DNA from 2 places in the Nitratireductor sp. L15S-10 genome. Region 1 is predicted to be linked to the other one. Evidence: riboswitches for the same ligand, from Rfam matches in the RefSeq annotation. Region 1 holds a riboswitch; the other holds the start of a gene.
The links. A riboswitch is a leader RNA that binds a small molecule or an ion and turns the genes downstream of it on or off. The one in region 1 is predicted to bind S-adenosylmethionine.
Positions count from the first base shown of each region.

Region 1 (4,413 bases):
CGTATGCGCGGCCTGGACCTTCCCGGCGGCGACGGTGACGAGGGGCACGAAGGGTCCACCCATCCCGAAGACGACGCATGGCAGGAAGCGCGTATGTTGCTTTCCACTGCTGAAATGACGGAACTCGTTGACCCCACGGTCGGAGCCGAACGCCTGCTTTATCGCCTGTTTCACGAGCACGGTGTGCGCGTCTATGAAGGCTCTGACGTGCGCGATGACTGCTCATGCTCGCGAGACAAGATCAAGGCCGTTCTGGATGGCTTCACGCCGGAAGAGGTGGCTGACAGCACCGAGGATGGCGTCATACGCGTCACCTGTGAGTTCTGTTCAACCGAATACGTCTTCGATCCGACGGATTTCAGTTGACCCGGGCTGAGGCGCCGGGAAGATCGAGTGAGAAGGCGGGTATGTCGATCTCGAAAAGCGCTCCGCGCGGTCCTCGCATCGTGTAACGCCCCACCATGATGCCGGATGGAGCGGTTAGCGGGCACCCGGACGTATATGTGTAGCTGTCGCCCGGTTGCAGGACCGGCTGCTCTCCCACCACACCTTCTCCGCGCACCTCCTGAACCCGTCCCGTCTCGTCGGTGATGTGCCAATAACGCGCGACGAGTTGAACAGTCTCGGGCGAATGGTTCGTGATTGTGATCCGGTAAGCCCATACGAAATGGCCGCTTTCCGGGTCCGATTGTGCGGACAGATAGCTCGGTTCGGCGCTCACTTCGATTGATTGGGTAACAGCTCTGTACATGGCTCAAACTCACATTGCGCGCACTCGACGCAGGAAGGATGGAGCCTTCCCGTGAAAGATCAAGAGCATAGCAGAGATGAGATGGCGGATCATGCATGAGGTTCGGTGATCTTTCATGACGCCATTGTGAGCGGCATGAGAGGTCGAATGGCGATAAGCATGGGGCAATGAGAACAACTTGCTGGTGAAACATGCTTGACGGTTGGGCACACCGAAAGATCGACCCCGGGTTATCGGCCATGGCCACCCGTCTTGCGGCAGCGGGGGTGCGCGCCAATGCCGTCACCTATGCCGGGCTTGTTCTGGGGGTTGCCGCCGCCGCTCTCATAGCATGTCAGGCATTTTGGGCAGGGCTCGCCCTTATTCTGGCCAGCCGCTTATGCGACGGGTTGGACGGGGCCATCGCCAGAATTCACGGCAAGACCGATTTCGGCGGCTATCTCGACATCGTTCTGGACTTTGCCTTCTACGGCGCGGTGCCGCTCGGCTTCATCGTCGCCGATCCCGATGCGAATGCGATCGCCGGCGCAGTGCTCCTGCTGGCGTTCTACGTCAATGGCGCCAGCTTTCTCGCCTACGCGATCATGGCCGAGAAACACCGACTCAAGAGCGATGCCCGGGGCGAGAAATCGCTGTTCTTCACCACGGGGCTTGCCGAAGCGAGTGAGACACTGGCTGTATTCGTGGCCATGTGTCTCTTACCGTCGTGGTTCTCCATGCTTGCCTACGGTTTCGCCGCGCTTACCGCTTATACCACCGTTTCACGCATTGTTCTGGCGGGCAGGCGGTTCAGCTGAAATCTCGGCTAGATCGCGTCCAGCGCCCGTTCGATGTCGGCAAGAAGGTCGTCGCAATCCTCCAGACCGACCGACAGGCGCAGCGTGCCGTCACCAATCCCCAGCTCTGCACGGGCGTCATCCGACAGATTTTTGTGGGTGGTCGTTGCCGGGTGGGTGATGAGGCTTTTGGCATCGCCGAGATTGTTTGAAATCTGGAAGATTTTTAAAGCGTTCTCAAAAGCGAATGCGTCCTTCTTGCCGCCTTTCAGCTCAGCGCAGATAAGCGTCGAGCCGCCTTTCATCTGCCGGGCGATAATGTCGGCCTGTGGGTGATCCCTGCGACCCGGATAGATGACGCGGGCGACCTTGGGATGGGCAGCAAGCAGGTCGGCGATGCGGCCGGCGCTCTCGGTCTGCTGGCGCACGCGCAGCGGCAGTGTTTCCAGCCCCTTGAGCAGTGTCCATGCGTTGAAGGGTGAAAGACTGGGCCCGGTGTGGCGGAAGAAGTCCTGCAGATGCTCGTCCACCCATTCCTTATCCGACAAGACGACACCGCCCAGACATCGGCCCTGACCGTCAATGTGCTTGGTAGCGGAATAGACGACCACGTGCGCGCCCAGTTCAAGGGGCTTCTGCAGGAGAGGGGTGGCGAAAACGTTGTCGACAACCAGCCGGCCACCGATCTCTTTGGCAAGGGCGGCGACACCGGCAATGTCAGCCACCTCCAATGTCGGATTGGTAGGGCTTTCAAGAAAGAACAGCTTTGTGTTGGGGCGTATGGCCGCTTTCCAGTTTTCGAGCTTCGCGCCGTCGACAAGCGTTGTCTCGATCCCGTAGCGAGGCATCAGTGTCTCGACCACCCAGCGGCAGGATCCGAAAAGCGCGCGACCGGCCACCACATGATCACCTGCTTTGAGCGAACAAAGGAGCGCAGCGGTGACAGCCGCCATGCCGGAAGACATGGCCCGCGCCTCTTCCGCACCTTCCAGCGCGCACATGCGGCGCTCGAACATGTCGACGGTTGGGTTGGCATAGCGGGAATAGACGAAGCCCGGTTCCTCACCCTTGAAACGGGCTTCCGCAGCTTCCGCGCTGTCATAGATAAAGCCCTGCGTCAAATAGAGCGCTTCGGAGGTCTCGCCAAACTGTGAGCGGGTGACCCCGCCATGGACAAGCGCTGTCTGTGGTTTCCAGTCGTTCTTGGAGTTGTCTGTCATCGCTTCTACACCCAACAAAAAACCGGCCGCGAGAAGCCGCATGCCGGTCCGGTGATCGAGCGCGGCCTTTTAGCGACTTCTTTAACGTGGCTGCAAGCCGACCGGCCAAATCACCACGGGATAAAGCTCCATTACGCCTTCAAGCGCCTTGCGTCAACGACAAGCGGCGCTAAACCTCGTTCAATCAAATCCTGTGCAAGGAGAGGGGCGTTGGCAAAAGCGGGAATTCTGCCGGACAAGGATATTGCGGCACTGTTCGACAATGGAGCGCTCGCCTCGGCCCGCCCGCTGGATCACGATCAAATTCAGCCGGCCAGCCTCGATCTGCGACTTGGCACCGTCGCCTATCGCGTGCGCGCCAGCTTCCTGCCGGGGCCAAACCACCGCGTTTCGGAAAAGCTTGAGAAACTCAAGCTGCATGAGATCGCGCTTGGTGAGGGTGCAGTTCTGGAGACAGGCTGCGTCTATATTGTTCCACTGCTGGAGGGGCTCGATCTGCCAGACGGAATTTCCGCGTCGGCCAATCCGAAAAGCTCCACCGGACGCCTCGACATCTTTACCCGCGTGATGACCGATAACGGACAGGAGTTCGACAAGATCCCCGCCGGCTATTCCGGTCCGCTCTATATGGAGGTGAGCCCCCGCACCTTCCCGATCGTCGTGCGCACCGGCTCGCGTCTTTCGCAAATCCGTTTCCGCACTGGCAAGGCGCTGCTCGATGAAAGCGCTCTGGCGGAACTGCATGCGCGCGAGACGCTTGTTGCTTCGGAAGATCCCAACATCACCGGCGGTGGTATCGCGCTTTCGGTCGACCTGAGCGGTGGCAGCAACGGGTTGATCGGCTACCGCGCTAAACACCACACGGCGCTGATCGACGTGGACAAGCGCGATCAGCACGATATCGCGGACTTCTGGGAACCGCTGGCCGGCGATGGTGCGGGCGGCCTGATCCTCGATCCCGACGAGTTCTACATTCTCGTGTCGCAGGAAGCGGTGCATGTGCCACCGCACCATGCCGCCGAGATGACGCCCTTCGATCCATTGGTGGGCGAGTTCCGCGTGCACTATGCGGGCTTCTTCGATCCCGGTTTTGGCCATTCCTCCGCCGGAGGCACTGGCAGCCGCGCGGTTCTGGAAGTGCGCAGCCATGAGGTTCCATTCATTCTCGAGCATGGCCAGATCGTCGGCCGCCTCGTCTACGAACGGATGCTTTCACGCCCCGGAGCGCTCTACGGTGCGGATCTCAAATCCAATTATCAGGGCCAGTCGCTCAAGCTTTCCAAGCACTTCCGCATGGGCTGACCGCGAAGGTCAGCGCTCTTCTCGCACCTTTTCCGCGGCCATTGCCTGCACTTCTTTGCGCAGGGCTCGAATCTCGTTGAGGATGATCTCCTGCTCGGCCTGCAGGGCGGTGCGTTCGGCCGATGCCTCTTCATCATGCTCGGCCTGCATGGCCGAGACGATGATACCGATAAACAGGTTCAGCACGGTGAAAGTGGTCGAGACGATAAACGGAATGAAGAAGAGCCAGGCAAACGGATAGACTTCCATCACCGGACGGACGATCCCCATCGACCAGCTTTCCAGCGTCATGATCTGGAAGAGCGAATAGGCGGAAAGGCCTATCGTACCAAACCAGTCCGGAAAGGACGCACCGAACAGCTTC
Region 1 covers NZ_CP120674.1:3,556,868-3,561,280, reverse strand. Annotated here, with positions in the region: gene P2W41_RS16930 (Hsp33 family molecular chaperone) at 1-366, shown strand, start outside; gene apaG (Co2+/Mg2+ efflux protein ApaG) at 359-751, opposite strand; gene P2W41_RS16920 (CDP-alcohol phosphatidyltransferase family protein) at 943-1,548, shown strand; gene P2W41_RS16915 (O-succinylhomoserine sulfhydrylase) at 1,557-2,747, opposite strand; SAM riboswitch at 2,797-2,874, opposite strand; gene P2W41_RS16910 (2'-deoxycytidine 5'-triphosphate deaminase) at 2,958-4,049, shown strand; gene P2W41_RS16905 (ion transporter) at 4,059-4,413, opposite strand, start outside.

Region 2 (4,413 bases), 1.1 Mb from region 1:
TCCGCCCGGATAGGGAAACAAACGGCAGCATGCCGAAATCCTCACGGAAACGCAGGTCGCGCTGCCAGTGGTGATCCTCGTCCCTGACTTCGAAATTGAGGCCGCCACGAGCCTGCAGCGCAAGGGTCCAGCCATTGTGTCTAGTGGTGGCTTCCGCTCCGAGGAAAACACCCGGAAACTGTTGCTGATAAGAGATGCCACGCACATTGTCGGGAAAACTTCCTATGTCGTCGCGAAAGCCCGCTTCGCTGTAAACATACGAACCACCATACGAAGTCCATTTGACATCCGTGTATTTAAAGCCGCCATGCAGGTTGAGGATTACTGTATCCCTAATCTCGAAATCCCGTCCGAATGCGATGTCGCCTGTGAAATAATGGTCCAGCTCGGTTTGGGGATGGATCGAACGGTCACTCCAGTCATTGAAGGTGTAGCTGGGTGCTGCATCGAGCCAGTCGTAGTCCTCCATCCGGCTATCTCCGGAGAATCCCACTGTTGCGCTTGCTTTCAACGTCCAGGGTCCGGCGAACCGCGCTTCTAAAGTGCCCGTTATGACGGGAGCTTCGCTTTCCCAATAAAGCGCGCTGATGCGGTTTCCAGCAGTATCGTAAACGATCTCTTCAGCCTGGAGAAAGGTGTACCCCACGCCTCCAATGAAGGTGATGTCGCCGCTATCTGATAACACCACCTGGGCATCCTGCAGCCTTCCGTCCGCGGCGAATGAATTTCCCGTTAAAGTAGAAAATATGAGAACCGAAGCCGAGATAAAGTTGCGCGTCATTCATAGCTTCCTATGAGAATATGATAAATTATAACTAAAATACAATGATTTAAGGTATCTCAGAAATCACTTTAGGTCGCAAGGGAGTGCAAGCAGGAATTGTTAAATCCCTCCTTGGTTCCTATGCGATAGATCTCGCTGTGGGCATGCAAGCCAACCGAAGACCGGCAAGCAGCGCCTTATCGCGTGATGAGGTCAGCGCTGACCGATCTGTTCAAGCTCATAAGGCGTCGACTGGTAGACCTGATTGATCCAGTTTCCGAAGAGCAGGTGCGCGTGCGAGCGCCAGCGGTTGAGCGGCGGGCGGCTTGGATCGTCATCAGGGTAATAACCGTGCGGGACCGCAACCTCGGTTCCTGCTGCAACATCGCGGTCGTATTCCTCCTTGAGCGAGGTGGAATCGTATTCGATGTGATTGAACATATAGAGCCGATTGCCGGTTTCTTCTGTCAGGAGACAGGGACCGGTGACATCCGATTCCATGAGCACCTGAAGGCCACGGTCGGTGGGAATGTCTGAAGAGCGGACTTCTGTCCACCGTGATACCGGGATGGCGAAATCGTCTGAGAAACCGGCCAGAAACGGCGACGCGGGGGCGTTGTTGCGGTGCCGGAAGACACCGAAAGCCTTCTTCTCAAGCGTGTATTTTGGAATGCGGTGGAAATGCCAGGCAGCCGCCATGGCTCCCCAGCAGATGTAAAAGGAGGAATGGACGTTGGTCAGCGTCCAGTCCAGTATTTCTTCCAGCTCTTTCCAGTAGGTAACTTCCTCGAAAGGCAGAAGTTCAATGGGCGCACCGGTTATGATGAAACCGTCGAACTTGCGGTCCCGGACTTCCTCCCAGGTCTGGTAGAAGGAAATGAGGTGTTCCTCCGGTGTGTTCTTGGCGCGGTGGTTGCCGATGCGCACGAGGGTCAGCTCCACCTGCAGAGGTGAGGCGCCAATCAGACGGGCGAACTGGGTTTCGGTCCGGATTTTGTTGGGCATGAGATTGAGGAGCCCGATCTGCAGAGGGCGGACATCCTGCCGCAGGGCTGTCTGCTCGTCCATCACGGACACACCTTCACGCACGAGCACGTCGCGGGCGGGAAGCTGGTCGGGTATTTTGATCGGCATCGTTTTGCTCCAACAAAAAAGACCGGTGGCGAAATCGCGACCGGTCTCAGCAAATTCTGCTTCGCACGGCCTTTTAGCGAATTGTTTTACGTGGCTGCAAGCCGACCGGCCAAATCACCACGAAGAGAGACCTTTATTTAGGATGGTGTTTTCTTTGCGTCAATCGTCGTCATGGTCTAAAGCAACGGACGGATTTTCTACGCAAGGGTCGAGGATCCGATCAACCGATTTTCAAAACAGGACCATTCAATGAGCACGTCCGTCCGTCCCGAACCGAAGCCCGGTGTCATGGATATCGCCGCTTATGTGCCCGGCCGTGAAAGCGCCCCGGGTGCAGCAAAGGTGTGGAAGCTCTCCTCAAACGAATCTCCGCTCGGGCCCTCGCCCGCGGCTGTCGAGGCGATTTCCAAAGCGATGGGGCATCTGGAACTTTATCCGGACGGATCTGCCACGAAGTTGCGTGACGCCATTGCGGAGACGCACGGGCTCAACCCGGCCAACATTCTTTGTTCCAACGGATCCGATGAGTTGCTGGGTCTGCTTGCACAGACCTATATCAAGCCCGGCGACGAGGCGGTTTTCACCGAGCACGGATTCCTTGTCTACCGTATCCAGACGCTGGCTGCCGGGGGTACGCCGGTGGTGGTGAAGGAGGACAATGAGCGCGCGGATGTCGATGCCATTCTCGCGGCGGTGACGAACAAGACGCGCATTGTGTTCCTGGCCAATCCGAATAACCCGACCGGGACGTATCTGCCGGTGGACGAGGTGCGCCGCCTACAGGCGGGCCTGCCCAAGAATGTTCTTCTGGTGCTCGATGCGGCCTATGCCGAGTATGTGCGCCGCAACGACTATGAATCGGGTATCGAGCTGGTTTCTTCCTGCGAGAATGTCGTGATGACGCGTACCTTTTCCAAGATCCATGGAATGGCGGCGCTGCGCATCGGCTGGATGTATGCTCCGGTGCATGTGGTGGATGCGGTGAACCGGGTGCGCGGTCCGTTCAATGTCAATGCGCTGGCCATCGAGGCAGGTGCCGCGGCGATCCGCGACAAAGCTCATGTGGAGCGAGCCGTTGCGCACAATGAGACGTGGAGTTCCTGGCTGGTCGACGAACTCGTCAAGCTTGGTCTCAGGGTCACGCCCAGCGTCGGTAATTTTCTGCTGATTCACTTCCCGGACAATGGAGGCAAGTCGGCGGCTGATGCGGACGCTTTCCTTGGGTCACGCGGCTATATACTGCGCAGGGTGGTGCCTTATGGTTTCCCCAATGCATTGCGCCTGACCGTCGGCCCGGAAGAGGCCAATCGCGGCGTTGTTGCCGCGCTCAAGGATTTCATGGAAAGCTGAGTTGTGCCTGACCCACTTTTTGAAAAGATCGCGCTGGTCGGCATCGGCCTGATCGGTTCCTCGCTGGCGCGAGCCATCAGGCATGGCGGTCTTGCATCAACCGTCGCGATTTCGAGCCGGAGCGAAAAGACCCTCTCCAGAGCGCGCGAACTGGGATTGGGCGATGTCTATGAGCAGGGTGCGGCCGAAGCAGTGCAGGATGCCGATCTGGTGATCGTCTCGGTCCCCGTGGGGGCTTCCGGGGCGGTGGCGGAAGCCATCGCGCCCGGGTTGAAACCGGGCGCGATTGTCACAGATGTCGGCTCGACCAAGGCGTCGGTGATTGCGCAGATGCAGCCGCACCTGCCTGACAACGTCCACTTCATCCCCGGGCACCCGATCGCGGGTACGGAAGATTCTGGTCCTGATGCCGGTTTCGCAGACCTATTTGAAGGGCGCTGGTGCATTCTGACACCGCTTCCCGATACCGATTCCGATGCGCTCTCGCGTCTGACGGCGTTCTGGGAGCGGTGTGGTGCCATGGTCGACAGCATGGACCCGCAGCATCACGATATGGTGCTTGCCATCGTCTCGCACCTGCCGCACATCATCGCCTACAACATCGTCGGCACAGCGGACGACCTGGAAGCGGTCACCAAGTCGGAAGTCATCAAATACTCGGCCTCCGGATTTCGTGACTTCACGCGCCTTGCAGCCTCCGACCCGACCATGTGGCGGGATGTGTGTCTGCACAATAGCGATGCCATTCTGGAGATGCTCGCACGCTTTTCCGAAGATCTTTCCGCGCTTCAGCGCGCGATCCGCTGGGGCGATGGCGATAAGCTCTTTGAGATGTTTACGCGGACGCGTGCGATACGGCGGTCCATCATCGAGGCAGGTCAGGATATCGACGTGCCGGACTTTGGCCGGCACGCACTGGCGCATCCCGAGAAGTCGTAAGCGTCACTGGACGGGCGGGATCGACCCAAGCGGCAGAAAGCCGACGAAAACGCGACCCTGGCGAATGTTCACCGGCAGGGTCGGTGCCGTGCCGAGATTGGCGAGCCCTGCCGTTATTCCAGCGATCTCGTCGCGCCTGTCCGGTAGAATCTCGCCAACGAGTTGCGCAATCCTCTCCGGCTCGTTGACCGTCACGCGCAGTTCGGCATCGACGAAACCGTTATCTG
Region 2 covers NZ_CP120674.1:917,825-922,237, forward strand. Annotated here, with positions in the region: gene P2W41_RS04450 (omptin family outer membrane protease) at 1-781, opposite strand, end outside; gene metA (homoserine O-succinyltransferase) at 977-1,897, opposite strand; SAM riboswitch at 1,951-2,028, opposite strand; gene hisC (histidinol-phosphate transaminase) at 2,147-3,247, shown strand; gene P2W41_RS04465 (prephenate/arogenate dehydrogenase family protein) at 3,251-4,186, shown strand; gene P2W41_RS04470 (DUF2125 domain-containing protein) at 4,190-4,413, opposite strand, start outside.
Region 2: it holds a riboswitch for S-adenosylmethionine, as region 1 does, so the genes downstream of both, metA (homoserine O-succinyltransferase) here and P2W41_RS16915 (O-succinylhomoserine sulfhydrylase) in region 1, are expected to answer to the same signal.